Regions from separate parts of the Streptomyces sp. NBC_00075 genome, predicted to be linked through region 3. Evidence: riboswitches for the same ligand, from Rfam matches in the RefSeq annotation. Region 3 holds a riboswitch; each other region holds the start of a gene.
What was found. A riboswitch is a leader RNA that binds a small molecule or an ion and turns the genes downstream of it on or off. The one in region 3 is predicted to bind thiamine pyrophosphate.

Region 1: linked by a shared signal. The riboswitch ahead of OG787_RS11700 (thiamine ABC transporter substrate binding subunit) and the one ahead of thiO (glycine oxidase ThiO) in region 3 are both predicted to bind thiamine pyrophosphate.
Region 2: linked by a shared signal. The riboswitch ahead of thiC (phosphomethylpyrimidine synthase ThiC) and the one ahead of thiO (glycine oxidase ThiO) in region 3 are both predicted to bind thiamine pyrophosphate.

What each region holds. Positions count from the first base shown of each region.
Region 1 covers NZ_CP108243.1:2,777,203-2,787,670, reverse strand. Annotated here, with positions in the region: gene rpsB (30S ribosomal protein S2) at 250-1,182, shown strand; gene tsf (translation elongation factor Ts) at 1,281-2,117, shown strand; gene pyrH (UMP kinase) at 2,321-3,079, shown strand; gene frr (ribosome recycling factor) at 3,241-3,798, shown strand; gene OG787_RS11715 (phosphatidate cytidylyltransferase) at 3,798-4,925, shown strand; gene OG787_RS11710 (hypothetical protein) at 5,051-5,722, shown strand; gene rlmN (23S rRNA (adenine(2503)-C(2))-methyltransferase RlmN) at 5,823-6,929, shown strand; TPP riboswitch at 6,955-7,060, shown strand; gene OG787_RS11700 (thiamine ABC transporter substrate binding subunit) at 7,153-8,235, shown strand; gene OG787_RS11695 (ABC transporter permease) at 8,211-9,917, shown strand; gene OG787_RS11690 (ABC transporter ATP-binding protein) at 9,920-10,468, shown strand, end outside.
Region 2 covers NZ_CP108243.1:5,604,849-5,615,316, forward strand. Annotated here, with positions in the region: gene OG787_RS24320 (cupin domain-containing protein) at 1-317, shown strand, start outside; gene OG787_RS24325 (DUF5326 family protein) at 490-702, shown strand; gene OG787_RS24330 (IclR family transcriptional regulator) at 918-1,856, shown strand; gene OG787_RS24335 (SsgA family sporulation/cell division regulator) at 1,956-2,393, shown strand; gene OG787_RS24340 (YibE/F family protein) at 2,511-4,133, opposite strand; TPP riboswitch at 4,571-4,757, shown strand; gene thiC (phosphomethylpyrimidine synthase ThiC) at 4,750-6,552, shown strand; gene OG787_RS24350 (hypothetical protein) at 6,645-7,517, opposite strand; gene OG787_RS24355 (metallophosphoesterase) at 7,723-8,856, opposite strand; gene OG787_RS24360 (LacI family DNA-binding transcriptional regulator) at 9,255-10,367, opposite strand.
Region 3 covers NZ_CP108243.1:8,434,580-8,445,047, forward strand. Annotated here, with positions in the region: gene OG787_RS36945 (bacterioferritin-associated ferredoxin) at 1-166, shown strand, start outside; gene bfr (bacterioferritin) at 163-642, opposite strand; gene OG787_RS36955 (sulfite oxidase-like oxidoreductase) at 840-1,487, shown strand; gene OG787_RS36960 (DUF4396 domain-containing protein) at 1,505-1,996, opposite strand; gene OG787_RS36965 (deoxyribonuclease IV) at 2,066-2,938, opposite strand; gene pknB (Stk1 family PASTA domain-containing Ser/Thr kinase) at 3,131-5,110, opposite strand; gene OG787_RS36975 (thiazole synthase) at 5,340-6,134, opposite strand; gene thiS (sulfur carrier protein ThiS) at 6,138-6,338, opposite strand; gene thiO (glycine oxidase ThiO) at 6,335-7,507, opposite strand; TPP riboswitch at 7,505-7,616, opposite strand; gene OG787_RS36990 (hypothetical protein) at 7,668-8,021, shown strand; gene OG787_RS36995 (NAD(P)/FAD-dependent oxidoreductase) at 8,075-9,313, shown strand; gene OG787_RS37000 (Rv2175c family DNA-binding protein) at 9,410-9,781, shown strand; gene thiE (thiamine phosphate synthase) at 9,884-10,468, shown strand, end outside.

The DNA of each region.
Region 1 (10,468 bases), 5.7 Mb from region 3:
CGGTGGTTCGTTCGGGGCTGTGGAGTACTGACCGGTTGTGGACAACGGCGTCACCCGGGGCCTCGCGGGTCCCGTACACTTCCTTTGGCGATCCGGGTCACCGGGTCGACTTCGCACGCCCCGACATCAGGCCCCGTATGGAGTCGGTGTCAGCGCCTCTCGGTCCCTCGCGGCAAGGCGCAATCGGGCGTCAGGCGCGGGTGCCGGCCGGTACCCGCGGCACAACCGAGAAACACAAGGAGAACGGCCATGGCCGTCGTCACGATGCGGGAGCTGCTGGAAAGCGGCGTCCACTTCGGTCACCAGACCCGTCGTTGGAACCCGAAGATGAAGCGGTTCATCTTCACGGAGCGCAACGGCATCTACATCATCGACCTGCTCCAGTCGCTGTCGTACATCGACCGCGCCTACGAGTTCGTCAAGGAGACCGTCGCCCACGGCGGCACGGTCATGTTCGTCGGCACGAAGAAGCAGGCGCAGGAGGCGATCGCCGAGCAGGCGACCCGCGTCGGCATGCCCTACGTCAACCAGCGCTGGCTGGGCGGCATGCTCACCAACTTCTCGACCGTCTACAAGCGTCTGCAGCGCCTCAAGGAGCTCGAGCAGATCGACTTCGAGGACGTCGCCGCGTCCGGTCTGACCAAGAAGGAGCTTCTCGTGCTCTCGCGCGAGAAGGCCAAGCTGGAGAAGACCCTCGGTGGTATCCGCGAGATGCAGAAGGTGCCCAGCGCCGTCTGGATCGTGGACACCAAGAAGGAGCACATCGCCGTTGGTGAGGCCCGGAAGCTCAACATTCCGGTCGTCGCGATCCTCGACACCAACTGCGACCCCGACGAGGTCGACTACAAGATCCCGGGCAACGACGACGCGATCCGCTCCGTCACCCTGCTCACCCGCGTGATCGCCGACGCTGTCGCCGAGGGCCTCATCTCCCGTTCCGGCGTCAACACCGGTGACAAGGGCGAGAAGGCCGTCGCCGAGCCCCTCGCCGAGTGGGAGCGCGACCTCCTCGAGGGCGAGAAGAAGGCTGACGACGCCGAGGCGCCCGCCGCCGAGGCCGCTGCCGCTGAGGCCCCCGCCGAGGCTCCGGTCGAGGCCGCTGCCGAGGCCGAGGTCGCCGCTGAGGCCCCCGTCGAGGCTCCCGTCGCCGAGGCTCCGGCCGCGGACGCCGAGCAGGCCTGACCCTCACCCCTTCGGGTTGTTGACGGCGGGGGCACCTCCATCGGGCCCCCGCCTTCGATCCGTAGATCTTTCAGACTTCGAGAGAGACTCCGAGAATCATGGCGAACTACACCGCCGCCGACGTCAAGAAGCTCCGTGAGCTCACCGGCGCCGGCATGATGGACTGCAAGAAGGCGCTGGACGAGGCCGAGGGCGATGTCGACAAGGCCGTAGAGGCCCTGCGCATCAAGGGCCAGAAGGGCGTCGCCAAGCGCGAGGGCCGGTCCGCCGAGAACGGCGCCGTCGTCTCCCTGATCGCCGACGACAACACCTCCGGTGTCCTCGTCGAGCTGAAGTGCGAGACGGACTTCGTCGCCAAGGGCGAGAAGTTCCAGGCTGCCGCCAACGCGCTCGCCGAGCACGTCGCCAAGACGTCCCCGGCCGACCTGGAGGCGCTGCTCGCCTCCGAGATCGAGCCCGGCAAGACGGTTCAGGCGTACGTCGACGAGGCCAACGCCAACCTGGGCGAGAAGATCGTCCTGGACCGCTTCGCGCAGTACGCGGACGGTTTCGTACTGGCGTACATGCACCGCACGATGCCCGACCTGCCCCCGCAGATCGGTGTCCTCGTCGAGCTGGACAAGCCCAACGCCGACGTCGCCAAGGGTATCGCCCAGCACATCGCCGCCTTCGCGCCGAAGTACCTCTCCAAGGAGGACGTGCCGGCCGAGGTCGTCGAGACCGAGCGCCGTGTCGCCGAGGAGACCACCCGCGCCGAGGGCAAGCCCGAGGCCGCTCTGCCGAAGATCGTCGAGGGTCGCCTCAACGGCTTCTTCAAGGACGCCACGCTGCTCGGCCAGCCGTACGCCCTGGACAACAAGAAGTCCGTCCAGAAGGTCCTGGACGAGGCCGGTGTCACCCTGAAGCGCTTCACGCGCATCAAGGTCGGCATCTGAGTCCGTACCGCGATCGACGCGCGGCCCACGTAGGCATGCCTATAGGGTCGACGGCAGTCACGCGCGTACGCCGTCACGCACGCGCGCGTGGCGGACGACAGCAGATCTGACGAGGAGGCCATTGCCGAGCATGGGATGCGATCGACACCCCACCGGCAGTGGCCTTCTTCGTATGTGTGACACGTGAAGAGGCGAGATTCTCCATGACCACCAAGGCCCAGAAGAGCGAAGACGGCAAGGTACGCGGCCGGTTCATGCTGAAGCTGTCCGGAGAGGCCTTCTCCGGTGGCGGGGGCCTGGGCGTCGACCCTGACGTGGTGCACAAGATTGCCCGCGAGATCGCGGCCGTCGTGCGCGACGGCTCGCAGATCGCCGTCGTCATCGGCGGCGGCAACTTCTTTCGCGGCGCGGAACTCCAGCAGCGCGGCATGGACCGCGCGCGTTCGGACTACATGGGCATGCTCGGCACCGTCATGAACTGCCTCGCCCTCCAGGACTTCCTGGAGAAGGAGGGCATCGACTCGCGGGTGCAGACCGCCATCACCATGGGACAGGTCGCCGAGCCGTACATCCCGCTGCGCGCCGTACGGCACCTGGAGAAGGGCCGTGTGGTCATCTTCGGTGCGGGTATGGGCATGCCGTACTTCTCCACCGACACGACCGCCGCACAGCGCGCCCTGGAGATCGACGCCGAGGCGCTGCTGATGGGCAAGAACGGCGTGGACGGGGTCTACGACTCCGACCCGAAGACCAACCCCGAGGCCGTCAAGTTCGACTCGCTCGGCTACGGCGAGGTCATCACCCGGGACCTCAAGGTCGCCGACATGACCGCGATCACGCTGTGCCGCGACAACAAGCTCCCGATCCTCGTCTTCGAGCTTCTGACCGAGGGCAATATCGCGCGGGCCGTCAAGGGTGAGAAGATCGGCACTCTCGTCGGTGAACACGCCAGCCGGGACTGACCGGGTATCAGCCCTGCCCGGGGACGGACCCTGAGCGGGGGATGGACAATGGCCTGCCGGTCGGGAACCGTGCAGGAAGAAGACGCGACGCAGCCGGCCGCCGACCTGACAGAGCACAGCGAACCGCAGCCGGGCCTACTCAAGACACGCAGGAGCAAGTGGTGATCGAAGAGACCCTCCTCGAGGCCGAGGAGAAGATGGAGAAGGCCGTCGTGGTCGCCAAGGAGGACTTCGCCGCGATCCGCACCGGTCGTGCGCACCCGGCGATGTTCAACAAGATCGTGGCCGACTACTACGGCGCGCTGACGCCGATCAACCAGCTGGCCTCGTTCTCCGTGCCCGAACCGCGCATGGCCGTGGTGACCCCGTTCGACAAGAGCGCGCTGCGCAACATCGAGCAGGCGATCCGCGACTCCGACCTCGGCGTCAACCCGAGCAACGACGGAAACATCATCCGCGTGGTGTTCCCCGAACTCACCCAGGAGCGACGCAAGGACTACATCAAGGTCGCCCGGACCAAGGCCGAGGACTCCAAGATCTCGATCCGGTCCATCCGCCGCAAGGCCAAGGACGCCATCGACAAGTTCGTCAAGGACGGCGAGGTCGGCGAGGACGAGGGCCGCCGCGCGGAGAAGGAACTCGACGACACCACCGCGAAGTACGTCGCACAGGTGGACGAGCTTCTCAAGCACAAGGAAGCGGAGCTTCTCGAAGTCTGATGAACGACTCTTCCTGGGGGGCGCCGCCACACGCCGGGTACTGGGGGCCGTCCGACGGGGGGCCTGTCCAGGGGGCTGCCCCGGCGGGTCCCGCGTACGATGCGCACCACGCGCAGCAGACTCGCCCCATGCCCATCGTGCCCGACGTACCCGCACATGGCGGGGACCAGGATGACGACCGGGGGGCCGCTCGGCCGGGCGGCCCCTTGTTCCGCGACGAGACGCCACAGGCGCAGCCCCACGGGACGGTGCCGCAGAAGCCGGATTCCATGCCCACGCCCGACGACGCCGCCCAGCCCGCCCCCGCCCCGCAGAAGAAGAGCGCGGGCCGGGACCTGGGCGCGGCCATAGGGGTCGCCATCGGGCTCGGTGCGGTGATCCTCGCGTCGCTGTTCGTCGTCAAGGCCGTCTTCGTCGGCGTGATAGTCGTCGCCGTCGTGGTGGGCCTGTGGGAGCTGACGTCCCGGCTCCAGGAGCGCAAGGGCATCAAGGCACCCCTGGTGCCGCTCGCGCTCGGCGGGGCCGCGATGGTCGTCTCCGGATACGTCCGGGGTGCCGAGGGCGCGTGGGTCGCGATGGCGCTCACCGCGCTCGCGGTCCTGGTCTGGCGTATGACGGAACCACCGGAGGGCTACCTCAAGGACGTCACGGCGGGCGTCTTCGCGGCCTTCTACGTCCCGTTCCTGGCCACGTTCGTCGCGATGATGCTCACCGCCGACGACGGTGCGCAGCGTGTCATGACGTTCCTGGTGCTGACCGTGGTCAGCGACACCGGCGCGTACGCGATCGGCTGGCGCTTCGGCAAGCACAAGCTCGCCCCGCGCATCAGCCCCGGCAAGACCCGCGAGGGCATGCTGGGAGCGGTCGTCTTCGCGATGGTGGCGGGCGCGCTGCTGATGGAACTGGCGATCGACGAGGGCACCTGGTGGCAGGGCCTGCTGCTGGGCCTCGCGGTCGCGGTCAGCGCCACGCTCGGCGACCTCGGCGAGTCCATGATCAAGCGGGACCTGGGCATCAAGGACATGGGCACGCTGCTGCCGGGCCACGGCGGGATCATGGACCGGCTGGACTCGTTGCTGCCCACGGCACCCGTGGTGTGGCTGCTGTTCGTCGCCTTCGTGGGTTGAGGGCGGTCGGAATGTTCCAGTACGGTCCGGGTTTCCTGTGAAACACCTGAGTCGGTCTGAAACCACCCCTTTCGAACCTAAGATCGACTTCAGTGTGGTCGATGTGTCCGGAAGGGGTGGCGTGCATGTGGGGGCGTAGTCGTGCCAGACGCGAGCGGCAGGCCGAGGGGCTGGCCGCTGTCACCGGTCCCGTCGAGGCGGCCGACGCTGCTCATCAGGCGCTGCTGGAGCTGAGCCGGGAGATGCGCGGCGAGCTGGCGCGGCTCGAAGCGCTGCTCGACCGTGGCGACGGCGTGCCCTCGGACACGATCCGGGAGCAGACGCTCGGCGCGGTGACCGTCTTCGCCGACCTGGACGGCGTGTCCCGGCAGTACCAGGAGATCCGTACGGCAACCGTCGAGGCGGCCGAGCACGGCGTCGAGGTGGCCGCTCCCTGGCTGGCGGCGCTCGGGGAGCACACCGGGTCGATGACCGAGCTGGGGGAGACGTTCTCCGGGGTCGGCGAGTCCCTGGCCTACCTCCGCGAACGCACCGAGCGGCTGCGCGCCGACCTGGTCCCGCTGCGGGAGGGGGCCCACGAGGCCCTGCGTGCCGCCCAGGACGAGCTGGCCGCCGCCGAGGGCGCCGACGGCTGGCACACCTGGCAGACGGCCCTCACCGCCCTGGCCACCCGACTGACCGAACTGGACGGCGGCCACGTCGTACCGACGGCCCGCCGCAAGGTCAGCGACCACTACCGCGAGCTGGAGCGAGAGGTGGCGGAGCTGCGGGGGGCGATGGCGGCGGCGCCTCGGTGAGGGCGTCCCAGCTCTGCTGAGCCGGCCTTTTGCGCATGCTTCGGGGGTTGTCCACAGGGCGGCGAGGGGCTGTCCGGATGTCTGCGACACTGGTATGGCCATGCCTAAGCCCGGAGAACTCACATTCGTCGCCCCGCGCGGAGCCCAGAAGCCGCCGCGGCATCTTGCCGATCTCACGCCCGCAGAGCGTAAAGAGGCCGTTGCCGCGATCGGTGAGAAGCCGTTTCGTGCCAAGCAGCTCTCGCAGCACTACTTCGCGCGCCTCGCGCACGACCCGACCGAGTGGACGGACATCCCGGCCGCCTCGCGCACCAAGCTCCAGGAGGCGCTGCTTCCCGAGCTGATGACGGTCGTGCGGCATCTGTCGACCGACCAGGAGACCACCCGCAAGACCTTGTGGCGGATGGTCGACGGGACGCTCGTCGAGTCGGTGCTCATGCGGTACCCGGACCGGGTGACCATGTGCATCAGCTCGCAGGCGGGGTGCGGGATGAACTGCCCGTTCTGCGCGACCGGTCAGGCGGGTCTCGACCGGAATCTGTCCACCGCCGAGATCGTGCACCAGATCGTGGACGGGATGCGTGCGCTGCGGGACGGGGAGATTCCCGGTGGTCCCGCGCGGCTCTCCAACATCGTCTTCATGGGCATGGGTGAGCCCCTCGCCAACTACAAGCGGGTCGTCGGTGCCATCCGTGCGCTGACCGACCCCGAGCCGGACGGGCTCGGGCTGTCGCAGCGGGGGATCACCGTCTCGACCGTCGGGCTGGTGCCGGCCATCAACCGGTTCTCCGACGAGGGCTTCAAGTGCCGGCTCGCGATCTCCCTGCACGCCCCCGACGACGAGCTGCGCGACACCCTCGTACCCGTCAACACACGGTGGAAGGTGCGGGAAGTCCTCGACGCCGGGTGGGAGTACGCGGCCAAGTCGGGGCGCCGGCTGTCCATCGAGTACGCGCTGATCCGGGACATCAACGACCAGGCCTGGCGCGGTGACCGCCTCGGGCGGCTGCTCCGGGGCAAGCCCGTGCATGTCAACCTGATCCCGCTGAACCCGACTCCGGGGTCCAAGTGGACCGCCTCGCGGCCCGAGGACGAGAAGGCGTTCGTCGAGGCGATCGCCGCCCACGGCGTGCCCGTGACCGTTCGGGACACCCGGGGGCAGGAGATCGACGGGGCATGTGGCCAGCTCGCGGCCACCGAGCGGTAGTCTTACGTCGTACCTACATATCTTCATATTCCGACAGGGGAGCGCCACAGCGCTGAGAGTGCGGGACAGACCGCAGACCCTCTGAACCTCGCCCAGGTCATTCTGGGTAGGAAGTTCGGTCATCACTCAAGCTGTTGCGCCCTGCCCGGGAACCCTCCATGAGGTCCCGGGCAGGGCCGCGTCTCTTCCTGGTCATCCCAGGAGGAAGAGTTCAGTGCATTCCGTGAGCATCACCGAGCAGGTCACGGCCGTGGTCGTCGGGCTGGGGCTCGTCACGCTGGCCGCGTGCGGGTCCGAGGACGGCGGCAGCGGGTCGGCGACGGAGTCCAAGACCGTCACCCTCGTCAGCCATGACTCGTGGGCCGTGTCGAAGGACGTTCTCGCCGCCTTCGAGAAGCAGTCCGGGTACACCGTCAAGGTCCTCAAGGACGGCGACGCCGGGCAGGCCGTCAACAAGGCGATCCTGACCAAGGACAACCCGCAGGGCGATGTCTTCTTCGGCGTCGACAACACCCTGCTCTCCCGCGCGCTCGACAACGGGCTCTTCCAGTCGTACGAGGTGAAGGACGCCGACGCGATCCTGCCCGCGTACCGGGCCGACGAGGACAAGCACCGGGTCACGCCGATCGACACCGGGGACATCTGCGTCAACTACGACAAGGCCTGGTTCAGCGAGCACAAGCTGACCCCGCCCGAGACGTTCGACGATCTGATCAAGCCCGCCTACAAGGACCTCCTCGTCACCGAGAACGCCTCCACCTCCTCGCCGGGTCTCGGCTTCCTGCTCGGCAGCGCCGCCAAGTACGGCGACGACGGCTGGACCGGCTACTGGAAGAAGCTCCAGGCCAACGGCGTCAAGGTCGTCGACGGGTGGGAGCAGGCCTACAACGAGGAGTTCTCCGGGTCGGCCGGCGGCAAGAAGGCCAAGGGCGACCGGCCGCTCGTCGTCTCGTACGCCTCCTCGCCGCCCGCCGAGGTGATCTTCGCCGACCCGAAGCCGGCCACCGCCCCCACCGGGGTCGCGACCGGCACCTGCTTCCGGCAGGTCGAGTACGCCGGGCTGCTGAGCAACGCCAAGAACGCCACCGGCGGCAAGGCGCTGCTGGACTTCCTGGTCGGCAAGACCTTCCAGGAGGACATGCCGCTCAACATGTTCGTGTACCCGGTGCGGGAGGGCGCTCAGGTGCCCGCCGAGTTCACCGAGTACGGGCCGCAGGCCAAGGACCCGGAGACGATGGCCCCCGCGAAGATCGCCGAACACCGTGACCAGTGGGTCAAGTCGTGGACATCGCTCGTACTGAAGTAGCCCCGGATGCGGGTCCCGAGGCGGGTCCGGCGGTCGGGCGCGGGAAGGGTGTCGCTCTGCGCGGCGCCCTGCTCGTGCTGCCCGTCGTCTTCTTCGCGCTCTTCTTCGCCTATCCCGTCGCCGCCATCGTCGCGCGCGGTCTGCACGTCGACGGGGTCTGGCGGTTCGGGCAGATCGGGGAGGTGCTGGGGGACTCCGGTATCCGGCGTGTGCTTTGGTTCACCGCCTGGCAGGCGCTCGCGTCCACCGTGCTCACGCTGCTGATCGCGCTCCCCGGCGCGTATGTCTTCGCGCGTTTCGATTTCAGGGGCAAGCAGATTCTGCGGGCCGTGGTGACCGTGCCGTTCGTGCTGCCGACCGTTGTCGTCGGTACGGCGTTCCTGGCGCTGGTCGGGCGCGGCGGACTGCTCGACGAGCTGTGGGGCGTACGGCTGGACACGACCGTGTGGGCGATCCTGCTCGCGCACGTCTTCTTCAACTACGCCGTCGTGGTCCGGACCGTCGGCGGGCTCTGGGCGCAGCTCGACCCCGGGCAGGAGGAGGCCGCGCGGGTGCTCGGTGCCTCGCGGTTCGCGGCCTGGCGGCAGGTCACCCTGCCCGCCCTCGCGCCCGCCGTCGCGGCCGCCGCGCTCATGGTCTTCCTCTTCACCTTCACCTCCTTCGGGGTGGTGCAGATCCTCGGCGGACCGACCTTCGCCACCCTCGAAGTGGAGATCTACCGGCAGACCTCCGAGATCTTCGACCTCGGTACGGCCGCTGTCCTGACGATCGTCCAGTTCGTGGCCGTGGGCGCGATCCTCGCCGTGCACGCCGGAACGGTACGGCGGCGGGAGAGCGCGCTTCGGCTCGTGGCGCCGGAGACCACCTCGCGTCCGCCGCGTGGGCGGGGGCAGTGGGCGTTGCTGGGTGGGGTGCTGGTGAGTATCGCCCTGCTGCTCGTGCTGCCGCTCGGTGTTCTCGTACAGCGGTCGTTCGATACGCCTGGCGGGCCGGGGCTCGGCTACTACAGGGCGCTCACCAGTGACGACTCCGGGATCTTCCTCGTCGCGCCGATCGCCGCCATCGTGAACTCGCTCCAGTACGCCCTCGCCGCCACCGGCATCGCCGTCGTGGTGGGGTCGCTGGCCGCCGTGGCGCTCACCCGGCGCGATGCCGGGCGGCTCGTACGGGGATTCGACGCGCTGTTGATGCTGCCGCTCGGGGTGTCGGCGGTGACCGTCGGGTTCGGGTTCCTCATTGCGCTCGACGAGCCGCCGCTGGATCTGCGGAGCAGCTGGATCCTCGTACCGCTCGCGCAGGCGCTGGTCGGGGTGCCGTTCGTGGTGCGGACCATGCTGCCGGTGCTGCGGGCCGTGGACGGGCGGCTCAGGGAGGCGGCGGCCGTGCTCGGGGCCTCGCCCTGGCGGGTCTGGCGCGAGGTCGATCTGCCGATCGTGCGGCGGGCGCTGCTGGTCGCGGCGGGGTTCGCGTTCGCCGTGTCGCTGGGCGAGTTCGGGGCGACCGTGTTCATCGCGCGGCCCGACAATCCGACCCTGCCGGTCGCCGTGGCCCGGCTGCTGGGTCGCCCGGGTGACCTCAACTACGGCCAGGCGATGGCCCTTTCGACGATCTTGATGGTGGTGTGCGCGGTGGCCCTGTTGGTGCTGGAGCGGCTGCGGACCGACCGGACGGGGGAGTTCTGACCATGACCATGCTCAGTCTCGAAGGGGCGTCCGTACGGTTCGGCGCGCGGGCCGTGTTGGACGGGGTCGGCCTCGATGTCGCCGAGCACGAGATCGTGTGTGTGCTCGGGCCGAGCGGGAGCGGGAAGTCGACGCTGCTGCGGGCGGTTGCCGGGCTTCAGCCGTTGGACGCGGGGCGGGTGTTGCTGGACGGGCGGGATCTTGCCGGGGTGCCCGCGCACAAGCGGGGGGTCGGGCTGATGTTCCAGGATCATCAGCTGTTCCCGCAGCGGGACGTCGGTGGCAACGTCGGGTTCGGGTTGCGTATGCATCAGGTGTCGAAGGAACAACAGGGCGTACGTGTGCGGGAGTTGCTGGAGCTGGTGGGGTTGCCGGGGGCCGCGGGGCGGGCCGTTGCCGCCTTGTCCGGTGGGGAGCAGCAGCGGGTCGCTCTTGCTCGGGCGCTTGCGCCTCGGCCTCGGTTGCTGATGCTCGACGAGCCGCTGGGGCAGCTGGATCGGTCGCTGCGGGAGCGGCTTGTCGTCGAACTCCGGGAGCTTTTTGGGCGGTTG
Region 2 (10,468 bases), 2.8 Mb from region 3:
TGAAGGCATTCCGGTTGGATGAACTGGAGGCGGAACGTGCCGCCAACGACGGCGCCTACCTGCAGTTCCTGCACGAACGGAACATGTCGGTCGGCCTCTACGCGCTGGACGCGGGCGAGCACGACCCGCAGCAGCCCCACAGCCAGGACGAGGTGTACTTCGTGGTGAGCGGGCGCGCCGCGATCACCGTCGGCATGGAGACGACCCAGGTGGCGCGTGGCAGCGTCGTGTACGTGCCGGCCGGGGTGGCCCACAGGTTCCACCACATCAGCGAGGATCTGCGGGTCATGGTGATCTTCTCTCCGCCCGAGAGGTGACCTGCGGCCTCAGGGTTCCCTAGGGGTTCGATCAGGGGAGGACAAGGGATGCGAGGCCACCGCCGGGCCCCCTCCGCCCCTAGCATCGAAGGCGGAACATCGAATGTCCCGGCACGAGCGAAGGGCACAGGCCCCGGCGGATGCGACGGGCGGAGAAGTAAGGAAAAGGGCGATGCGAGAGATCTTCGCGGGAATGCCGTGGTGGGTGAAGTGGGTCGCGGTGCCGGTCATCGCCCTCGTCGTGTTCGGCGGTCTGATAGCGACCGTCGTCGGCTTCGTCATCGGCCTGCTCTTCAAGGCGCTGGTCTTCGTCGCCCTGGTCGGCGGACTCATCTACGTCGTACGGAAGTTCATGTCGAGTTCGTCGTCGCGCAGCGACTGGTGACCGGCGAGGGGTGATCGGCGCACGGGAGCGGGACAACGCGGGCGCCGGTAACAGGATTCGCCGGTTCCCTCGGGCGGGGGAAGTTTCCCGTACGGGCCGTCTGCGCGCGGCGACAGGCGGTTAGAGTCCGGAACCCGACGCGGGGACGGCCCCCGCGGACGGCGCATCCCCTCCTTCCGTGTCTCTCCGCACGGGCAGCCCCCTCGCCTTCGAGAGTGACCCTCGTCATGGTCGACACCGCACCCGCGGAACCACAGGCTCCACCCGTACAGCGCCGGCCCGAGCAGCGGGCCGCGCCCTCCCCGGGGACCCGCGTCCGGCCCACCGAGAGACCCGCACCGGCACCCCTGCCCGCCCTCGTACCGGCACCTGTCCCCGTGCTCGTACCGCCCGCCGAACCGCACCCCACGGCGACCCTCATCGGCTCCGTGCAGCGGGCGATGCGACTGCTGGAGTCCGTCGCCGCACATGAACACGGCGCTCCCGCCAAGCAGCTGGCCCGCGAGACCGGCCTCGCCCTCCCGACCGCCTACCACCTGCTGCGGACGCTCGTCTTCGAGGGCTATCTGCGGCGCGAGAAAGGGCTGTTCTTCCTCGGCGAGGCGGCCGAGCAGTTGGGCAGCAGCGGTGCGCAGCAAAAGCGGCGCAGCACGGTGGTGGACGCACTCGCGCACTGGCGGGACGCGATCGGCGTGCCCGTGTACTACGCGGTGTACCGCGACGGCGAGGTCGAGGTCATGTGCGTCTCCGACACCCCCGCCAACCCGGCGGTCGAGGAGTGGGCGGACTTCCGCGAAACCGGACACGCACACGCCGTCGGACAGTGCCTGCTCTCGCAGTTGGACGAGCACGACCGCCGCGACCATCTCGAACGTCACCCCGTGCAGGCGGTCACCCCCTACACGGTGCGTGACAGCCACGCGCTGCTGCGCCGCCTCGACCGGATGCGGCGGATGGAAGTGGTCGTGGAGCGGCAGGAGTACGCGCTGGGGACGGTCTGCGCGGCGATTCCGATCACCATCGGATCCACGGCAGCCACTTTGGCCATTTCTCTACCTTCCAGCCAGGCTGATCGACTGCTAATCGCGGCACAGCAGTTGCAAACAGAGGTCGGAAGACTGCTCGGGTCGCTTGCGATCTCTATCAGTATCTGAAAACTCACTCCTTGTGATCCACCGTGTACTTTCAGCAAGATGCGAGCAGTATCAGAGCGATGATTCCAGGCCAGTTCACGGCAAGTGACGGGGTAGGCGATGCGCGAGTCGGTGCAGGCAGAAGTCATGATGAGCTTTCTTGTCTCGGAGGAGCTCTCCTTCCGCATTCCGGTGGAGTTGCGCTACGAGACCTGTGATCCCTATGCCGTCCGGCTGACCTTCCATTTGCCTGGCGACGCCCCTGTGACCTGGGCCTTCGGGCGCGAGCTGCTGATCGACGGCGTGGGGCGGCCGTGCGGGGACGGAGATGTGCGGATCTCGCCCGCCGACGCGGATGTCCTGGGCGAGGTGCTGATCCGGCTTCAGGTCGGCGGCGACCAGGCGCTGTTCCGCTCCGGTGCGGCGCCGCTGGTGGCGTTCCTCGACCGCACGGACAAGCTTGTGCCGCTGGGGCAGGAGCGTTCCCTCGCCGACTTCGACGCCCACCTCGACGAGGCGTTGGTCCGCATCCTGGCGGAGGAACAGAGCGCCGGCTGAGCGGATCGGCGACGGAGCCCCCGGCGGTGACGTAACGCTTCTCCTCCTCGCCGGGAGGAGAAGCGCGCCCGGCCGCCGTACGTCGGTGCAGACGCGAGCCGGTGTGCCCGGCCTCCGTCAGTGCTTGCGGCGACGGCCCTTCCCGGCGCGGGCCGGGGCCGACTGGGCCGCCGCCCCTGCTCCTGCTCCCGCGCCTGCCGGCGCGGGAGTTCCGGGCCCGGCCCCCGTTGCCGCTTCCGCAGCCGGAGACGCCGTGCCCGGGCGGTCGGCCGAGACCATCAGGGCCGCCAGGAGCGTGGTCACCGGCACGGACGCCACCAGGCCGATCGAGCCCACCAGGGTCCGTACGATCTCCTCCGCGACGAGTTCGCTGTTGGCGACCGTCCCGACGCTGCTCTGCGCAATGGAGAAGAGCAGCAGCAGCGGCAACGCGGCGCCCGCGTAGGCGAGGACGAGGGTGTTGACGACGGACGCGATGTGGTCGCGCCCGATACGGATGCCTGCGCGATACAGCCCACGCCACCCCATTGTCGGATTGGCCGCGTGGAGCTCCCAGACCGCCGATGTCTGCGTCACCGTCACATCGTCGAGGACACCTAGTGAACCGATGATGACGCCCGCGAGCAGCAGGCCGCTCATGTCGATGGACGGATACAGGCCATGGATGAGGCCCGTGTTGTCGTCCGTGTTGCCGGTGAGCGCGGCCCAGTCGATGAACCCCGAGCCGAGGACGCCGATCAGCACCAGCGAGATCAGGGTGCCGAGCACCGCCACGGACGTACGGGCCGAGAGGCCGTGGCACATGTAGAGCGCGATCAGCATGATGGCGCTGGCGCCGATGACCGCCACGACCAGCGGATTCGAGCCCTGGAGGATCGCCGGCAGGATGAAGAAGGTCAGCACCATGAAGCTGACGGCCAGTGCGACCAGCGCCATCACACCGCGCATACGGCCGACGACCACGACGGCGAGCGCGAAGATGCCGGCCAGCAGGGCCATGGGGAGCCTGCGGTTCACATCGGTGACCGAGTACTGCAGGTCCCTCGGCGCGGAGGGCTCGTAGGCGACCACGACCTTCTCGCCCTGGTGCAACTGCCGTGACTGGTCCGGCTGGACGATCTCCGTGAACGTACGGCCCTCGTCGTCACCGGTGTCGACCCGGATCGTCGCCCTCTTGCAGTCGCCGGTCGCCTGCTGCTGCGCGGAGGAGCCCTCGGCGGTGGACGTGTCGCCGGTCGGGGTGTCCCCCGAGGCGTTGACGGACTTGCAGTCCACCGCGACGACCTTGGTGACCGTCGCCTCCTGGGTCTGCCGGTCGAAGCCGACGCCGGTGCGCTCGTGCGCCGGGGCGCCGCCGGGCCACAGCACCGCGAGCCCGACCACGACCGCTGCGGCGAAGGGGATCAGGATCGCGCCGATGATCTTCCGCAGATGAATGGAGACAGGGGCGGCCGGGCCATGGCTGTGACTGTGGCCGTGCGAGGAACCGTGCTTGTCGTCGGGCCCGTGGGAGTCGTCGGACCCGGGTCCGTGCCCGCCGCCATGCTCGCCACCCGGTCCTGCCCCGTGCCCGCCACTTTGTCCGGGGTCATGGACACCACCGGAGTTGCCGCCAGGCCCGCCACCGTGACCGTCACCGGGACCATGCCCGTGCCCAGGGCCGGCGCCGTGTCCCGGGCCGGCGCCGTGATCGTGCCCACCGCCTGCCCCGGCGCCAGGACCTCGCCTGCCACCGGACACGGGAAGCGGGCCGAACTGACCGGTCCCGGGCCCCTCAGCTCCGTACCCGGGGCCTGGGCCCTGGCCGCCCGGGCCCGTTCGGCCGCCTTGACCCGCCCCCGATCCGGGCCCGTAGCCGCGATCGATCCGCTGACCGGGCCCGTGTCCGGGACCGGCACTCGGTCCGGCCGCTCCGCCGGCGCCGCTGCCCGTTCCGGCTCTGGTTCCGGGCGCACCACCGGGTCCGCCGGGGCCGTCGCCCAGCCGGAACCTGCGCTGCGGGCCGGTGTCGTCGCCATTTCCGCTGCCCGGCCCGGAGGCGCGCCCGGCACTGCTTCCGCGCGGTGGCTCGGAGGGCGGGTACGGGGGTCCTTGCGTCGTGGTCACCGCCCGATCATCGCAAGAACGACAGGGGCCCTCTGTTCACCTCGCCCAAATTGACGCTAGCGTGGAGGCACCTTTGCACACGCGGGAGCTCGGAGCACCGGGCTGAGAGGGCGCTGACCTCCGTCTTTGCGATGTTTCACGTGGAACATGTGGAACGAGTGATGTTTCACATGAAACATCGGCAGACGGAAGCCGCTGCGTCGACCGCTGAACCTGTTACCGGGTAATGCCGGCGTAGGGAGTAGGTCTCATGACCATCAAGGACGTACGCACGCCTGCCTCCGGCCAGGACGAACAGCCCCTTCAGGGCGAACCGTCCCAGGAGGCCGGGAAGTCCATCGGCTGGCACAAGGGGTATGTCGGCGGCTCGCGCCCCGACCTGCGGGTGCCGGTCCGTCAGGTGCACCTCACCAATGGGAAGTCGGTCACGCTGTACGACACGTCGGGCCCGTACACCGATCCGCTGGTCGACACCGACGTCCGCAGGGGGCTGGCGCCGCTGCGCGACAACTGGATCATCGCTCGCGGCGACACCGAGGAGTACGCGGGCCGTCCCGTCCGTCCGGAGGACGACGGGATCAAGCACACCTCGCCGCGCGGCGGGCTCAGGAACCTCGACGCGGTGTTCCCGGGAAGGCCCCGGCAGCCGCGCCGGAGCCGGACCGGACAGGCGGTGACGCAACTCGCGTACGCCCGCCGCGGGGAGATCACGCCCGAGATGGAGTTCGTGGCCGTCCGGGAGAACATCGACCCCGAGGTGGTCCGTGAGGAGATCGCCGCCGGGCGGGCGGTGCTGCCCGCCAACGTCAACCACCCGGAGATCGAGCCGATGATCATCGGCAAGCGGTTCCTGGTGAAGGTCAATGCCAACATCGGCAACTCCGCGGTCACCTCCTCCATCGAGGAGGAGGTCGAGAAGATGACCTGGGCGACGCGCTGGGGCGCCGATACGGTCATGGACCTGTCCACCGGCCGCAATATCCACACCACCCGTGAATGGGTGCTGCGCAACTCCCCCGTTCCGATCGGCACGGTGCCGCTCTACCAGGCGTTGGAGAAGGTGGACGGCAGGGCCGAGGAACTGACCTGGGAGATCTACAAGGACACGGTCGTCGAACAGGCCGAGCAGGGCGTCGACTACATGACGGTGCACGCGGGCGTCCGCCTGGCGTACGTACCGCTCACCGCGAACCGCAAGACCGGCATCGTCTCGCGCGGTGGTTCGATCATGGCGGCGTGGTGCCTGGCGCACCACAAGGAGTCGTTCCTGTACACGAACTTCGAAGAACTGTGCGAGATTTTCGCCGCGTACGACGTCACGTACTCGCTCGGCGACGGCCTTCGGCCCGGCTCGATCGCGGACGCCAACGACCAGGCACAGTTCGCGGAGTTGCGGACGCTGGGGGAACTCAACACGATCGCGAAGCGTTTCCAGGTACAGACGATGATCGAAGGCCCGGGACACGTCCCGATGCACAAGATCAAGGAGAACATCGACCTACAGCAGGAGATCTGTGATGAAGCTCCGTTCTATACGCTCGGCCCGCTGACGACAGACGTCGCGCCTGCGTACGACCACATCACTTCCGGCATCGGTGCCGCGATGATCGCCTGGTGGGGCACGGCCATGCTCTGCTATGTCACGCCCAAGGAGCACTTGGGCCTGCCCAATCGTGACGACGTCAAGACCGGCGTCATCACCTACAAGATCGCCGCCCACGCAGCCGACCTCGCCAAGGGGCACCCAGGTGCGCAGGAATGGGATGACGCGCTCTCCGACGCCCGCTTCGAGTTCCGGTGGGAGGACCAGTTCAACCTGGCCCTCGACCCGGACACGGCACGCGAGTTCCACGACGAGACCCTGCCGGCCGAGCCCGCCAAGACGGCCCACTTCTGCTCGATGTGCGGGCCGAAGTTCTGCAGCATGAAGATCTCGCACGACATCCGCCGAGAACACGGCAGCACACCGGTGGAGATCGAGCAGGGCATGGCGCAGAAGTCGAAGGAGTTCGCGGCCGCGGGCAACCGGGTCTATCTGCCGATCGCGGACTGACACCGGCATGGGGGCTGTGCGGAAGCCCAGGTGGTCAGGCGGCTTCGCTGCCGCCCGCTCCACCTGAGTCCTGCGCTCGGACCACCGGCCGGTCACTCCGGCGGGTGGTCCGGGCCTCCGAAGTCGGGGCTGGTGAAGTCCGGGCTGGTGAAGCTCGGGCGGTGGCTCCTCGTGGGGCCGTCATCGGGGCTGCTGAAGCCGGGCCGGTTGTAGCCGAGGTTCGGCATACGGCCGGTGGTGGGTTCCGGAGCCGGTTTGCGGTTCATGGCCGCCGTACCGGGGTCGGCGAGGGCCTCGCGGAGGAACGGCAGGATGCCGCGCTCCAGCAGGGCCTCGCGCCAGGCTTCCCTGGCCTGCGCCACCTCCCCGGTCAGTTCGCCGTACGCCCCGGCCTCCTCCTGGTCCGGGCTGTTGCGCAGGGCGGTGAGCAGCAGGCCGACCGCGGCGACGAGTATCGCTGCCGCGGTCACCGCACCGAACACCCATCCGGTGGTGAGCATGGTCTTGGCGAAGGCCGGCTCGGGGTCGAGCATCTTGAGGATGTAGCCCACGAGCAGGAAGATCGCCGCGGCCGTGCCCGCGAGAACGGGAGCCAGGACCGCGACGACGGCGACGGCGCCCGCCCCGGCGGTCTCGGCGGTGACCTCGCCCATGCCGGTGGCGAACCCCATGGCGCTCGGGCCCGGCTCGGTGGAGCCGGTGCCGCGGACGGTCGGGTTGGACGGCGCCGGGTGGCGCAGTTCGTCGCGGACCTTCACGTAGTGCTGGTATTCGGCCGCCGCGGCGACCGTGATGAGTGCCGTGGCGTTCAGTGCCATGGTGCGCAGTTGTTCGGGGTTCAGCCGCTGACCGACGGCGGCCAGGTCCGGGCGGTGTGGGGCGGAGCGCAGCGCCTCATCGAGGATCCGCTCGTATTCCTGGCGGTCCTCGTTCAGCAGGTGCTGCGGAACGCTGTTCATGTGCATCCCCCGATGCTCCGTAGGGCTTGGGGCTCGGCATGCTGACGAGCCGTCGGGCAGAAACGGAGGGGAGCCTGCTACGGATAAGCCGATGGTAGAGCGGCGACGGCGCGCGGTGACAGGGGGTTTGAAGAAATTGCCGTGTGACTGTCCCCCGCCCGATGCGGTTCACCGCCGGGGGACGCCTGCCCCAGGAACGCCCGGATATCCGTCAGAGATCCAGCGGAAGTTCCTGGACCAGCAGTTTTCCGGCCATGGTCACGCCGCCGTCCATCGCGATGGCGAGTCCGTCGGCGTAGACATGCGGATGTTCGATGTTCGGACCGGAACTGTCCTCGCCGTCGTCCTCGGTGCCGACTTCGCCCACCAGATAGGGGATGGGGCTGTGGCCGTGAACGATGCGGGTGCCGCCGTACGTATCGAGAAGGGAGCGTACGGCCTCGGCACCGCCCTCGTCGCGGAAGGAGAAGCGCTTGGTGAACTTGCGGAACAGATCCCACACCTCGTCCGCGTCGTTGCGCGTGATCGTCTCGCGGACGGTGTCGTTGACCGCCTCGATCGAGTCGCCGTAGTCGAGGTAGGCGGTGGTGTCCGAGTGCACGAGCAGATGGCCGTCGACCTCCTCGATCGCGTCGAGGCGGGCCATCCACTGGAGATGGTGGTCCTGCAGCCGGTCCATGTCGGTCTTCTGGCCGCCGTTGAGCAGCCAGGCCGCCTGGAAGGTGGCCGTGCCCGCGCCCGAGTTGACGGGGGTGTCACCGAACCGCTTGGCGCCGAGGAGCAGCAGCTCGTGGTTGCCCATGAGGGCCTTGCAGTAGCCGCCGGCCGCGGCCGCCTCGGCGGACAGCCGCATCACCAGGTCGATGACGCCGATGCCGTCCGGGCCGCGGTCGGTGAAGTCGCCGAGGAACCAGAGCCGGGCGGTGCCCGCGGACCAGTTGCACTCGCTGTCGATCAGGCCCTGCTCCTGGAGTGCGCCCACCAGTTCGTCGAGGTAGCCGTGGACGTCCCCGACGACGAACAGGGGTCCCGGGCCGTCGGCGGCCAGGTCGGCGGGGTCGACGGTCACCTGAAGCGTGTCACCGCGGTTGATGACGGGCAGGTCGCGCTGGGTCGGCGTGTACCCGTCGGGATACTCGTCCAGGTCCGGCAGGGTCTGCACGCCCTCCGCGGCCTCCTGGACCTCGGTGTCGGCCGTCCCGGCTGGGATGTCGCCGGGGGCCGTGCCGTCGGCGTACGGACCGGTCTCATGGACGTACGCGGGCACCCGGAAGTCGCGCGACGTCGCCGTCCGCGTCACCTCGGGTCCCTGACCGGCCCCCTGAGTCATCGACCCCTCCACCATCGCGCCGCATCTGCACCGCATCGGACTGCCTGGTCGCAGCGGCCCGCGGTGTCGTGGGCCCATCATAGGAATGCGGATCGCGCCATGTGATGACCCAGGGGTGGTGAATCGGCGAAGGAGCCCAGTTCACCGCGGCTTTCGCCCCGATTCGGAGGGGCTTTCCCGTACGGGGCCGCCCTGGACTCCCCTGCTTCGTACTTTGCTCCACCCCTCGGACACCGACGCTTCGTACGATCATGACACCGGCGCCCGTGAACTGTCCCGAGGCCGGTGCCCGCGTTCCTGAACGGGGCCGGGCTCCCGATTCCCCTACGGGGCCGACCCCTCGTACGGCCCCGCTCCCCGGGAGCCCGCCCCGCACAAGCCCACGTTCCCCGCCCCTCGTCACCGCTCCCGGCTCAGCCTTCCTCGGGCGACCGCGGCGGACTGACCGTCGTACGCGGCGGACGGCGCTGCGAGGACGTCCGCACGATCAGTTCCGTCGGTATCACCTGCTCGACCGGCAGGTCCGAATCGACGTTCTCGATGGCGTCGATCAGGAGCTGGACCACCGCCGTGCCGATGCGGCGCGGCTTCAGGGAGAGCGTGGTGATCGGCGGCTCGGTGTTGGCGTACACCGTGGACTCGCTGCAGCAGACCAGCAGCAGGTCGTCCGGGACGCGCAGGCCGTAGCGGCGGGCCGCGGCGAGCAGGTCGGTGCCGTTCGGGTCGAAGAGGCCGTAGACGGCGTCCGGACGGTCCGGACGGGCCAGCAGCCGGTCGGCGGCCACGGCTCCCGCGCACGGGTCGTGCGCCGGGTAGGACTCGTACACCGGGTCCTGGCCGACCCGCTCGCACCAGTGCAGGTACGCCGTGGTCGAGAGGTGGGTGTACGTGTCGGTGGAGGTCCCCGTCAGGAGGCCGATCCGGCGGGCGCCGGCGGCGGCCAGGTGGTCGAGGATGCCCAGGACGGCCGCCTCGTGGTCGTTGTCCACCCACGCGGTGACCGGGAGCGAGCCCGCAGGGCGGCCGTCGGAGACGACCGGCAGGCCCTGCCGGACGAGTTCGCTGACCACCGGGTCGTGGTCGGACGGGTCGATGACGACCGTGCCGTCCAGGGCGACGTTCGACCACACGTCGTGGCGCGAGGTCGCGGGGAGGATGACCAGGGCGTAGCCCCGGGCGAGCGCGGCCGAGGTGGCGGCTCTGGCCATCTCCGCGAAGTACGCGAACTCGGTGAAGGTGAAAGGTTCATCCCCGTACGTCGTCACGGTCAGGCCGATCAGTCCTGACTTGCCGGTACGGAGGGTTCGGGCCGCGGCCGACGGGCGATAGCCCAGCCGGTCCGCGACCTCACGGACATGGCGTCGGGTGGCGTCCGGAAGCCGGCCCTTTCCGTTGAGGGCGTCGGAGACGGTCGTGATCGAGACCCCGGCGGCGGCGGCCACGTCTCTGATGCCTGCCCGTCCCGGCCGACTGCCTCGTCGGGTTGTCTCCGCGCGGCTCACCTGGTGCTTCCCTGCTGCTGTCATGGCGAGCCGATAGTAGGGCTCATGCGGTGGGGTAGTGCGGACGCATATGCAGCCGTTGACAGGCACGTTTCTGCATGGTCAAAACTCATCAACTGCCTTAG
Region 3 (10,468 bases):
CGCCTGCACCCCCCGTCAGATCGCCTCGGCCTGCAAGGCGGGCACGGACTGCGGCTCGTGCGTACGACGCATCCAGGCGCTGCTGGGCAGGGGTGCGTACCCGACCCGTGGACTCGTGGACGAGGGTCAGCCGGTCCTGGCCGAACAGCTCGACGAAGCTGCTTAGCTCTCCGGCTGCTCGATCAGCTGCGCGATGTACAGCGCCTCGCCGAGCTTCTCCACCAGTTCCAGCTGGGTGTCCAGATAGTCGATGTGGTGTTCCTCGTCGGCGAGGATCGACTCGAAGATGTTCGCGGACGTGATGTCGCCCTTGCCGCGCATGACCTCGATACCGCGCTTGAGGCGGTCGATGGCCTCCACCTCGACCTGTCGGTCGGCCTGGAACATCTCCGTGAGGGTCTGTCCCACCCGCACATGGAAGAGCCGCTGGTAGTTCGGCAGGCCTTCCAGGAACAGGATCCGGTCGGTGAGCACCTCCGCGTGCTTCATCTCGTCGATCGACTCGTGCCGCGTGTACTTCGCGAGCTTCGTCCAGCCGAAGTTCTCCTGCATCTTCGCGTGCAGGAAGTACTGGTTGATCGCCGTGAGTTCGGCGGTCAGCTGCTCGTTGAGAAATTCGATGACCTCGGGGTCGCCCTGCATTGCAGAGGCTCCTTCCAAAGCGGGGGAACTAGGGAGGTTGCCGCCGAATGATTGCACCGCCGTCGAAGATCGTCCAGTAAGTGCGTACTTAGTAAGTTAGGGCATGCTTAGTCCAAGTTATCCGGACTTGTTGGAATCCATGCATGTCTGGACAGGCCTGGTCATGCGCACTCTGCCTGGTCTGTCAGGATGGAGTCATGGGTCAGCCGGTGGAACGTGAATCGGGAGAGCGCGATTCAGGAGGTGCGGCGCAGCCCGAATTGCCGCCGGGTCAGCGAGTGCAACGCGGCTGGCCGGTCACCCATTACGGCCCGGTGCCCAAATTCCGCTCCGAGCGCTGGGAGTTCAGGGTCTTCGGCGCCACCGCCGACGGTGAGAAGCACTGCTGGAACCATGACGAGTTCACGGCTCTGCCGTACAGCTCCGTCGTGGCCGATCTGCACTGCGTCACGAAGTTCAGCATGCTCGGCGCGGAGTGGGGCGGAATTCCGGCCCGGACGATTCTCGAGGCCGCGCCGCCGGCGCCCGAGGTCACGCACGTCATGGTCTGGGCCGAATACGGCTTCAGTTCGAACCTCCGGCTGGCCGATTTCGCGTCCGACGGCACGATCTTCGCCACCCACAAGGACGGCGAACTCCTCACCGCGGAACACGGCTTCCCGCTCCGCCTGGTGGTGCCCCATCTGTATGCCTGGAAGGGCCCCAAGTGGGTGCGCGGGATCGAGTACATGACCGCCGACCGCCGTGGCTTCTGGGAGGAGCGCGGCTATCACAACGTCGGCGACCCGTGGCGTGAGCAGCGCTACTCGTACCAGGAGGAGCCCGGGGACGGTCCCGAGCTCTGACTCCCGTGGTCTCCGGGTCAGTGGTGGTACTGGTGTACCACCGCGTGGCCCTTGCCCCGGCCGATCGTCCACTTGTTGACCGGCGTGGTGATCACGAAGGCGACGGCCAGTGAGATCGCCAGCGCGCCCCAGAACAGCGGATCGCCCAGCTCGGCGTCCATCGCGCCCGGCCACAGCGTGATCACGCCGTTGTCGACCAGCTCCATCACGGCGATGGAGAGGGTGTCGGCGGCCAGCGCGACCCGGACGGCCGTGCGGAATCCGACGCCCGCCTTCAGGACGCCGCGCAGGGTGAGCGCGTACCCGAAGAAGAAGGCGAGGACGATCGCCAGGATCAGTGTCGGTACGTTGCCCCAGCCGAAGGCCGTGCCGATGACCATGCCGAGCACCTCACCGATGGCGCAGCCGGTGAGGCAGTGCAGGGTGGCCTGGACGGCCACGGACCAGGTGGCGGCCGGTGCGTGGTGGTGTGAGTGCTGCTGGTCGTGTGCGTGTGTCTCGTGCTCCATGGGTACCCCCGGGTGTCACGGTCTGACGGTGTGGTGGGCCTTGTTCTGCACTCACCAACCGTATACCCCCTAGGGGTATTCCCGGAGCTTCTTCAGCCGTTCCACGTCCGCCGCGTGCCCTTCCTTGCCGCCGGGCGTCTCGATGATCAGCGGTACGCCCTCGGTCGCGGGGTGGGTCATCAGCGCGCGGAACGGGTCCTCGCCGATGTGACCGGCGCCGATGTTCGCGTGCCGGTCCTTGTGGGCGCCGACGACGTCCTTGGAGTCGTTGGCGTGGATCAGCTTCAGCCGCCCCTCGCCGACCGTGTCGACGAGCAGGTCGAGGGTCTGGTGCATCCCGCTGGGCCCGGTCAGATCGTGCCCGGCCGCGAAGATGTGGCAGGTGTCGAGACAGACGCCGAGCTTCGGATGGGCGTCGAGTGCCTCGAAGTACGGCCCGAAGTCCCAGGTGCGCGAGCAGAGGGAGGAGCCCTGCCCGGCGGTCGACTCCAGGAGGAGGAACGGGTCGTCGTCGTGGGTCAGCTCGTCGAGCAGCGGCAGCAAGTGCTCCCGGACCTGCTGGAGGGCCACGGACCGCTCCCGCCCGCCCGTCGCGCTCCCGGTGTGCACCACGACGCCCAGCGCGCCGATCTCCCGCCCGCGCCGCAGCGAGTGCCGCAGCGACTCCACGGACCGCTCGACGGTCGCCTCGGTGTGCGAGCCGAAGTTGATCAGGTACGGGGCATGGACGTACGCCGGGATCGACGCCTCGGCACAGGCCGCGCGGAACTCCTCGTCCTGGCGGGGACTGCCGACGGGCGTCGCCCAGCCGCGCGGGTTGGCGACGAAGACCTGCACGGTCTCGGCCAGGAGGTCGCGGGCGTAGGACAGGCCGACGGAGTGGAGACCGCCGGCCACGGGAACATGGCCGCCGACGGGGTTGCGGAGCTGCTTGCTGGTCACCCTGCCAGGGTGTCACGCGACGCGGCGCCTCCCGTCGGCGGATGCCTGACACTGACCTCTCGGGGCGCCCGCCATCGCGGCCCCGCCAGGGGGTCCGCCATGGTGGCCGCCGCGATCGGCGCTGCCGTCGCCAGGACACGTCGACCGGGAGCGGGCTGCCCTCCCGCTCCCGGGTGGGGCGCAGATCCGAGGTCAGCGGATCGTGATGGTGATGGTCGACCCCTTGGCGGCGGTCTTGCCACCCTTCACGGACTGCTTCTTCACGGTGTCGCCGAAGAGCCCGAGCAGCCCCCGGTCCTCGTCGACCTGGAACCCGGCCGCTTCCAGGGCCTCCTTGGCGTCGGCGACGCTGTCGCCCACGACATCCGGGACCTCGATCATCTCGGGGCCCTTGGAGATCGTCAGCGTGACCGTGTCGCCCTCGGCCGCCTCCGTGCCGCCCTCGGGCGACTGGACGGCGACCTGCCCCGCCTCGAACTCGTCCGAGGCGACGGTTCCGGTGGCGACCTCGACCTTGAGCCCGGCCTCCTCCAGCTCGGCCTGCGCGTCGGCGAGGGTCGCGCCGGTGACGTCGGCGACCTCCACCGGGCTGCCCTTGCTGACGACGAGGGCGACCGCGGAACCCGCGCGCCGCTCGGTGCCGGGATCAGGGTCGGTGCTGATCACGGAACCCAGGGGCACGTCCTCGCTGAACTCCCGGGTGACCCGCCCCGGCTCCAGACCGGCCCGCTTCAGCTGGGCCCTGGCCCTGTCGAGGCGGTAACCGGCGAGCCGGGGCACCGGCACGGTCTCCGGCCCCAGGGAGACGATGAGGTCCACGGAGTCGTTGTTCCGTATGCGGGCGCCGACGTCAGGGTCGGTGCTGATGACGGTGCCGCGCTCCACGGTGTCGCTGTAGGCCTTGTCGACTTTCCCGAGGTCGAGTCCGGCGTCCGCCAGCCGATCCTCGGCTTGCGCCTGGGTCTGCGCCAGCACCGCCGGGACCTGTGTGAACTGCCCGGAGTTGATGTACCAGACGCCCGCGCCCACACCGAGGACGAGCAGCAGGGCGACGAGGATGGCGAGCGGCGCACGCCGTTTCGGGCTCCGGGGGGCCCGCCGGGAGGGCGGGGCGGACGCCGGGGGAGCGGTGGCCACGGACTCCAGCCGGCTGGTCCGGTTGAACCGCCGCTCGTCGACGGGGGGTTCGTCCTCGTTGACGGGCAGGGGCCGCTGCACGTTCAGGGCCCGCTGCACCGACACCGCGCGCGGGATGACGCTCGTCAGGTCCTCGGCGTTGTCGTGCCCCGAGGCGACGGCCTGCGGCGGTACGGCGTCCAGCTGCTCGGCGTCGAGCGAGCCACGTGTCTCCAGGACCTGCGCGAGCAGCGCCACGGCGTCGTACGGGCGGATGTCGGCGTTGCGCGCGGTGGCCAGGGCGACCAGTTCGTCCAGCTCGAAGGCCAGCCCCGGTACGAGGGCCGACGGCGGCGGCACGTCCTCGTGGAGGTGCTTGTAGAGCACCAGCGCGGGGGAGTCGCCGTAGTGCGGCTGGTCGCCGGTCAGCATCTCGTAGAGGACGATGCCGCAGGCGTACACATCGACCCGGGGATCGGTGGTGCCGGTCTCGATCTGCTCGGGCGCGAGATAGGAGACGGTGCCCATGACGGCACCGGTGGTGTTCGTCACCGTGTCCACGGCGCGCACGAGCCCGAAGTCGGCGACCTTGACCCGCCCGTCGTCCCCTATCAGGACGTTCTCGGGCTTCATGTCGCGGTGCACGAACCCGGCCCGGTGTGCGGCGCCGAGCGCGGCGAGGACGGGCTCCAGGATGTCGAGCGCGGCCCTCGGCTGGAGCGCGCCGCGCTCGCGCAGCACGTCACGCAGGGTGCACCCGGCGATGTACTCCATGGCGAGATAGACGTACGACCCGTCGGCGCCCTGGTCGAAGACCTGCACGACGTTGGGGTGCGCGAGCCGGGCCACGGACTTCGCTTCCCGGATGAACCGCTCGACGAAGGACACGTCGGCCGCGAGCCCCGGATGCATCACCTTGAGGGCGAGCACGCGGTCGAGACGGGTGTCCACGGCCCGGTAGACCGTGGCCATCCCGCCGACCGCGATCCGCGCGTCCACGCGATAGCGGCCGTCGAGCACCTGCCCGACGAGAGGGTCCTGAAGGGTCGTATCCACGCAGGTGAGTGTACGAGCAGACACTGACAAGCCCACGGTTTCACCCAGGAAAGCAGCGGGACTGAAGCCGACCTGTGACGCAGATCGCACGAGCGGAGAGCAGCCGACTGCCACCGAACCGCACCCGCAGCCGCCGATGGCGAGAACCCCCACAGGAGAGGTCCACTGGTTAACGGGCTGGAAACGGGTGGTGCGGGCGGGAAATCAAGGGGGGTGAAACCCAGGGCACCTAAAAACCAGGCCGCTCAGGATCCAACCAGGCAACCCCAGCAACAGGAGACGAAGCCGCAGCGAAGTGCCGCCGAGGAATCCGCCCCGCCAGGTAGGCCAACCGCCCCGCAGAAACCCCGTACCGCATCCCCTCCGCCATCAGCACAGGATCCTGCGCCCGGGTGACAGCAGACGCCAGCATCACCCCCGCACACCCCAACTCCATCGCCAGAGCGACATCGGACGCGGTACCGGCCCCCGCATCCAGAATCACCGGCACACGCGCGTGCTCCACGATCAGCTGAAAGTTGTGCGGGTTACGAATCCCCAGCCCCGACCCGATGGGCGACCCGAGCGGCATCACAGCGGCACACCCCACGTCCTCCAGCTTACGAGCCAGCACCGGGTCGTCGTTCGTGTACGGCAGCACAGTGAACCCGTCCTCCACCAACACCTCCGCCGCGTCCAGCAACTCGACCGGATCCGGCAGCAGCGTCCGCTCGTCGGCGATGACCTCCAGCTTCACCACATCCGTACCGAGCGCCTCCCGCGCCAGCCGAGCCGTCAGCACGGCCTCCCCGGCGGTGAAGCACCCCGCCGTGTTGGGCAGCACCTGGATGCCGAGCCGCTCCAGCACCGACAGCACAGACCCGTGCACCGAGGGATCGACGCGCCGCATCGCGACCGTCGTCAGCTCCGTGCCGGAGGCCACCAGCGCCCGCTCCAGCACATCGAGGCTGGGCGCACCCCCCGTACCCATGATCAGCCGGGACGTGAAGGACGTACCACCGAGGACAAACGGATCGTCGGCCATGGCTCAGCCTCCTTGGACGGCGGTGAGGACTTCGACGCGGTCTCCCTCGGAGAGGCGGGTCGACGACCACCGCGCGCGCGGGACGACGGTTTCGTTGAGCGCGGCGGCCACTCCGGAGGGCGCCGCGGTGAGGGACTTGACCAGGACGTCGAGTGCGGTACCGGGGGAGACCGCGCGCGGCTGGCCGTTGACCAGAACATTCATACGAGCTGCTCCATACGTTCCATGCGTACGGTGTCGAACCGCCGGGGTGTGAAGGCCCGCGCCTCGTCCGGCAGTTCACCGGTGACCAGCGCGTGCGCCAGGGCATCGCCGGTGACCGGCGTCAGCAGCACACCGTTGCGGTAGTGGCCCGTGGCCAGCAGCAGTCCCTCCAGCGCGGTCGGCCCGAGCAGCGGTGCGTTGTCCGGGGACCCGGGGCGCAGCCCGGCCCGCGTCTCCGTCAGCGGCAACTCGGTGATCCCGGGGACGAGTTCATGGGCGTCGCGCAGCAGCTCGTACACGCCGCCCGCCGTGACCGTCGTGTCCCAGCCCAGCTCCTCGCTCGTCGCCCCGACGACCAGCTCGCCGTTCTCGCGCGGCACCAGATAGAGCTGGCTGCCGCGCACCACGGCCCGCACGGTACGGTTCAGGAACGGCGCGTACCGCTCCGGCACGGTCATCCGGACCACCTGCCCCTTGACGGGCCGTACGGGCGGCAGCACGGCCTCAGGGACCCCCGCGAGCCGCCCGCTGAGGCTGCCCCCGGCCAGCACGATCGACCCGGCGGCCAACTCGTCGCCGTCGGAGTCCAGGACCGACACGGCCCGCCCCCGCCGTACGTCGAGCCGCTCGGCCCACGTCCGGCGCAGCACCACCCCGGCCCGCCCGCACGCGTCCACCAGCGCCCCGGCCAGCCGCCGCGGATCGATCTGGTGGTCGCCGTCCACCCGCAGGCCCCCGCGCACGCCCGGCGCGAGCATCGGCTCCAGGCGCCGGCACTCGCGCCCCGAGAGCCACTCCGATTCCAGCCCCGACCGCCGTTGCAGGGCGTGCAGTTCGCGCAGTTCGGCGCGGTCGTCGGCGTCGAGGGCGACGGCGAGGGTGCCGCAGCGGCGGTAGCCGAGGTCGCGGCCGGTCAGTTCGGTCAGCTCGGCCACGAAGTCCGGGTAACGGCGGGCCGACTCCAGGTTCAGCCCGAGCAGGGTCTGTTCGCCGTGGTGCAGTTCCGTGACGGCGGCCAGCATCCCGGCCGCCACCTGCGCGGCCCCACCGCCCGGCGCGGGATCCACGACGGTCGTGGTCAGCCCGCGCTGTGCGGCCCGCCAGGCCGTCACCAGCCCGATGATCCCGCCTCCGACGACAACGACGTCCGAGGTGTGTGTACGCGACATGGGCGTCCAGCCCCTCCCTTCGCCGGCATGACCCGGATCAGGTTCGTACGGTCGGAGGCCGCCAGCCTCCCTCTCAGCCCGGTCCGTCCGGGCTCCCGCGAGTGCTTACGCTGGCCACCCTAGCCCGCAGTGCACCGCACGTGTAAGGGAGCCTCCGCCCATGCCCCGCTCGCTCGACGGTCTCGTCCTCGCCCCGGTCGAAGACCAGGCACCGGGCCAGGTCGGCACGCGAACCCGCTTCACCTACCACGAGAAGGACGGCGAGATCTGGGCCGAGTACGCGGGCGGCGACGTCGTACGCGGCCATCTCGTGGGGACGCGGGAGGGCGACCGGCTCGACTTCCGGTACGTGCAGCTGAAGCAGGACGGGACGACGTCCTCGGGCCACTGTGTCTCCGAGGTGACCGAACTGCCGGACGGGCGGCTGCGGTTGGCGGAGACCTGGGAGTGGGAGTCGCGGCCGGGCAGCGGGACGAGCGTGGTGGAGCAGGTCGAGCGGGCGGGTGTGGAGTAGGTCACGGACCGCGCCCACTGACTGACAATTTGTCAGTTGTCTATGGTGATCGGGTGAGCGAGCAGACGCAGGCACAGGGCGCGCGGGGTGTGTCGCAGCCGCGGCGCGTGGTCGTCGTGGGCGCGGGCATGGCCGGGGTGCAGACCTCGGTGGCCCTGCGCGAGCAGGGGTTCACCGGCACCGTCACCCTGATCGGCGCCGAACCCCATCAGCCGTACGACCGGCCGCCGCTGTCCAAGGCCGTGCTGCTCGGCAAGGCCGAGGGCTCCGCCTTCGACGTCGACTTCGAGGCCCTCGGCATCGAACTGCTGCTCGGGCGAGAGGTGCTGGGCGTCCGCCCCGGCGCACATGAGCTGGACACCGCCGACGGGCCCGTCCCGTACGACGCCCTGGTCCTCGCGACCGGTGCCGAGCCGATCCGCCTGCCGGGCACCGAGGGTGTCCCCGGAGTGCATCTGCTGCGCACCCTCGACGACGCCGAGCGGCTGCGGCCCGTCCTCGCGCGCCAGCACGACATCGTGGTCGTCGGGGCCGGCTGGATCGGCGCCGAGTTCGCCACCGCCGCGCGCGAGGCGGGCTGCGCCGTCACCGTCGTCGAGGCCGCCGACCGGCCGCTCGCGGGCGCCCTGCCCGCCGAGGTGGCCGCGCCGATGGCCGCCTGGTACGCCGACAGCGGCGCCTCGCTGCGCACCCACGCGCGCGTGGCCCGCGTCGAGCCCGGCGCGGTGGTGCTCGACGACGGCGCGCGGCTGCCCGCGGATGCCGTCGTCGTCGGCATCGGGGCCCGCCCGGCCACGGCCTGGCTGGCGGACTCGGGGATCGCCCTGGGGGAGCACCGGGAGGTCGTCGCCGACGACCACCTGCGCACCTCCGCGGCGGACGTCTACGCGGTCGGCGACTGCGCCTCCTTCCCTTCGGGAAGGTACGGCCGACGCCTGCTGGTCCACCACTGGGACAACGCCCTCCAGGGCCCCCGTACGGTCGCCGCGAACATCATCGGGGAGTCCCCCGAGGTCTACGACCCGGTCCCGTACTTCTGGTCGGAGCAGTTCGGCCGCTTCGTCCAGTACGTCGGCCACCACGGCTCCGCCGACACCACCCTGTGGCGCGGCGACCCGACCGGCCCCGCCTGGACGGTCTGCTGGCTGCTGGAGGGCCGTCTGGTCGCCCTGCTGGCCGTGGGCCGCCCCCGGGACCTGGCCCAGGGCCGCCGACTGATCGAGGCGGGCGCTCTCATGGACGCCGAGGCGCTGAGGGACCCGTCCCGGCCGATGAAGGCGGCCACGGCATAGCGCGGCGCGGCTCGACACGGCCTCGACGCGACCGTAACGGCGCAGGTCGGAGGGGTCCGGCTTCCGACTGTCAGTGCGGGATGGCAGGCTTGTCCCGTGACCGAGATTGACGCAAAGATCGATGCTCTCGTCCCCGCCTGGCTCACGCTGCCCGACATCGCGGAAATCCTCGACATCGAGGTGACACGCGTCCGGCAGCTGGTCAAGGAGGGCCAAGTGATCGCCGTACGCCGTGGCGAGAACCGCGCGCTGCACGTCCCCGCCGCCTTCATCGACGGGACCGAGCAGAAGGTCGTCAAGGGCCTCACCGGCACCCTGACGCTCCTGCGGGACGACGGCTTCTCCGACGAAGAGATGCTGGAGTGGCTCTTCACTCCCGACCCCAGCCTGCCCGGCACCCCCGCGCAGGCCCTCAGCGAGAATCGCGGCACGGAGGTGAAGCGCCGCGCCCAGGCGCTCGCCGTCTGATCAGACCAGCCGTTCGGCGCGCGGGCAGGGTCCGTACGCCGCCACACAGGGGCGCGCCCAGGGAGAACACCTCCCATGGGTGCGCCCATGGGGGACACACGTATGCCCGAGACGACCGACACCGTGCCCGGGGCGACCGCCGACGCCGGCACCGCCCGCGCCCGGCTCGCCGACGCCCGGGTCTACCTCTGCACCGACGCCCGCCGACGCCAGGGCGACCTCGCCGAGTTCCTGGACACCGTCCTGGCCGCCGGGGTCGACATCGTGCAACTGCGCGACAAGGGCATGGAGGCCGCCGAGGAGCTGGACCACCTCCAGGTCTTCGCCGACGCCTGCGCCCGGCACGGCAGGCTCCTCGCGGTGAACGACCGCGCGGACGTCGCCCACGCCGCCCGTGCCGACGTACTGCACCTCGGCCAGGGCGACCTGCCCGTCCCGGCGGCCCGCGCGATCCTGGGCCCGGACGTGCTCATAGGCCGCTCCACGCACGCAGAGTCCGAGGCCGCGGCAGCCGCCGTCCAGGAGGGCGTCGACTACTTCTGCACGGGCCCCTGCTGGCCGACCCCCACCAAGCCGGGCCGCCACGCCCCCGGCCTCGACCTGGTCCGGTACACGGCCGGGCGGGCCACCGAGCGCCCCTGGTTCGCCATCGGCGGCATCGACCTCGGCAATCTGGACGAGGTGCTG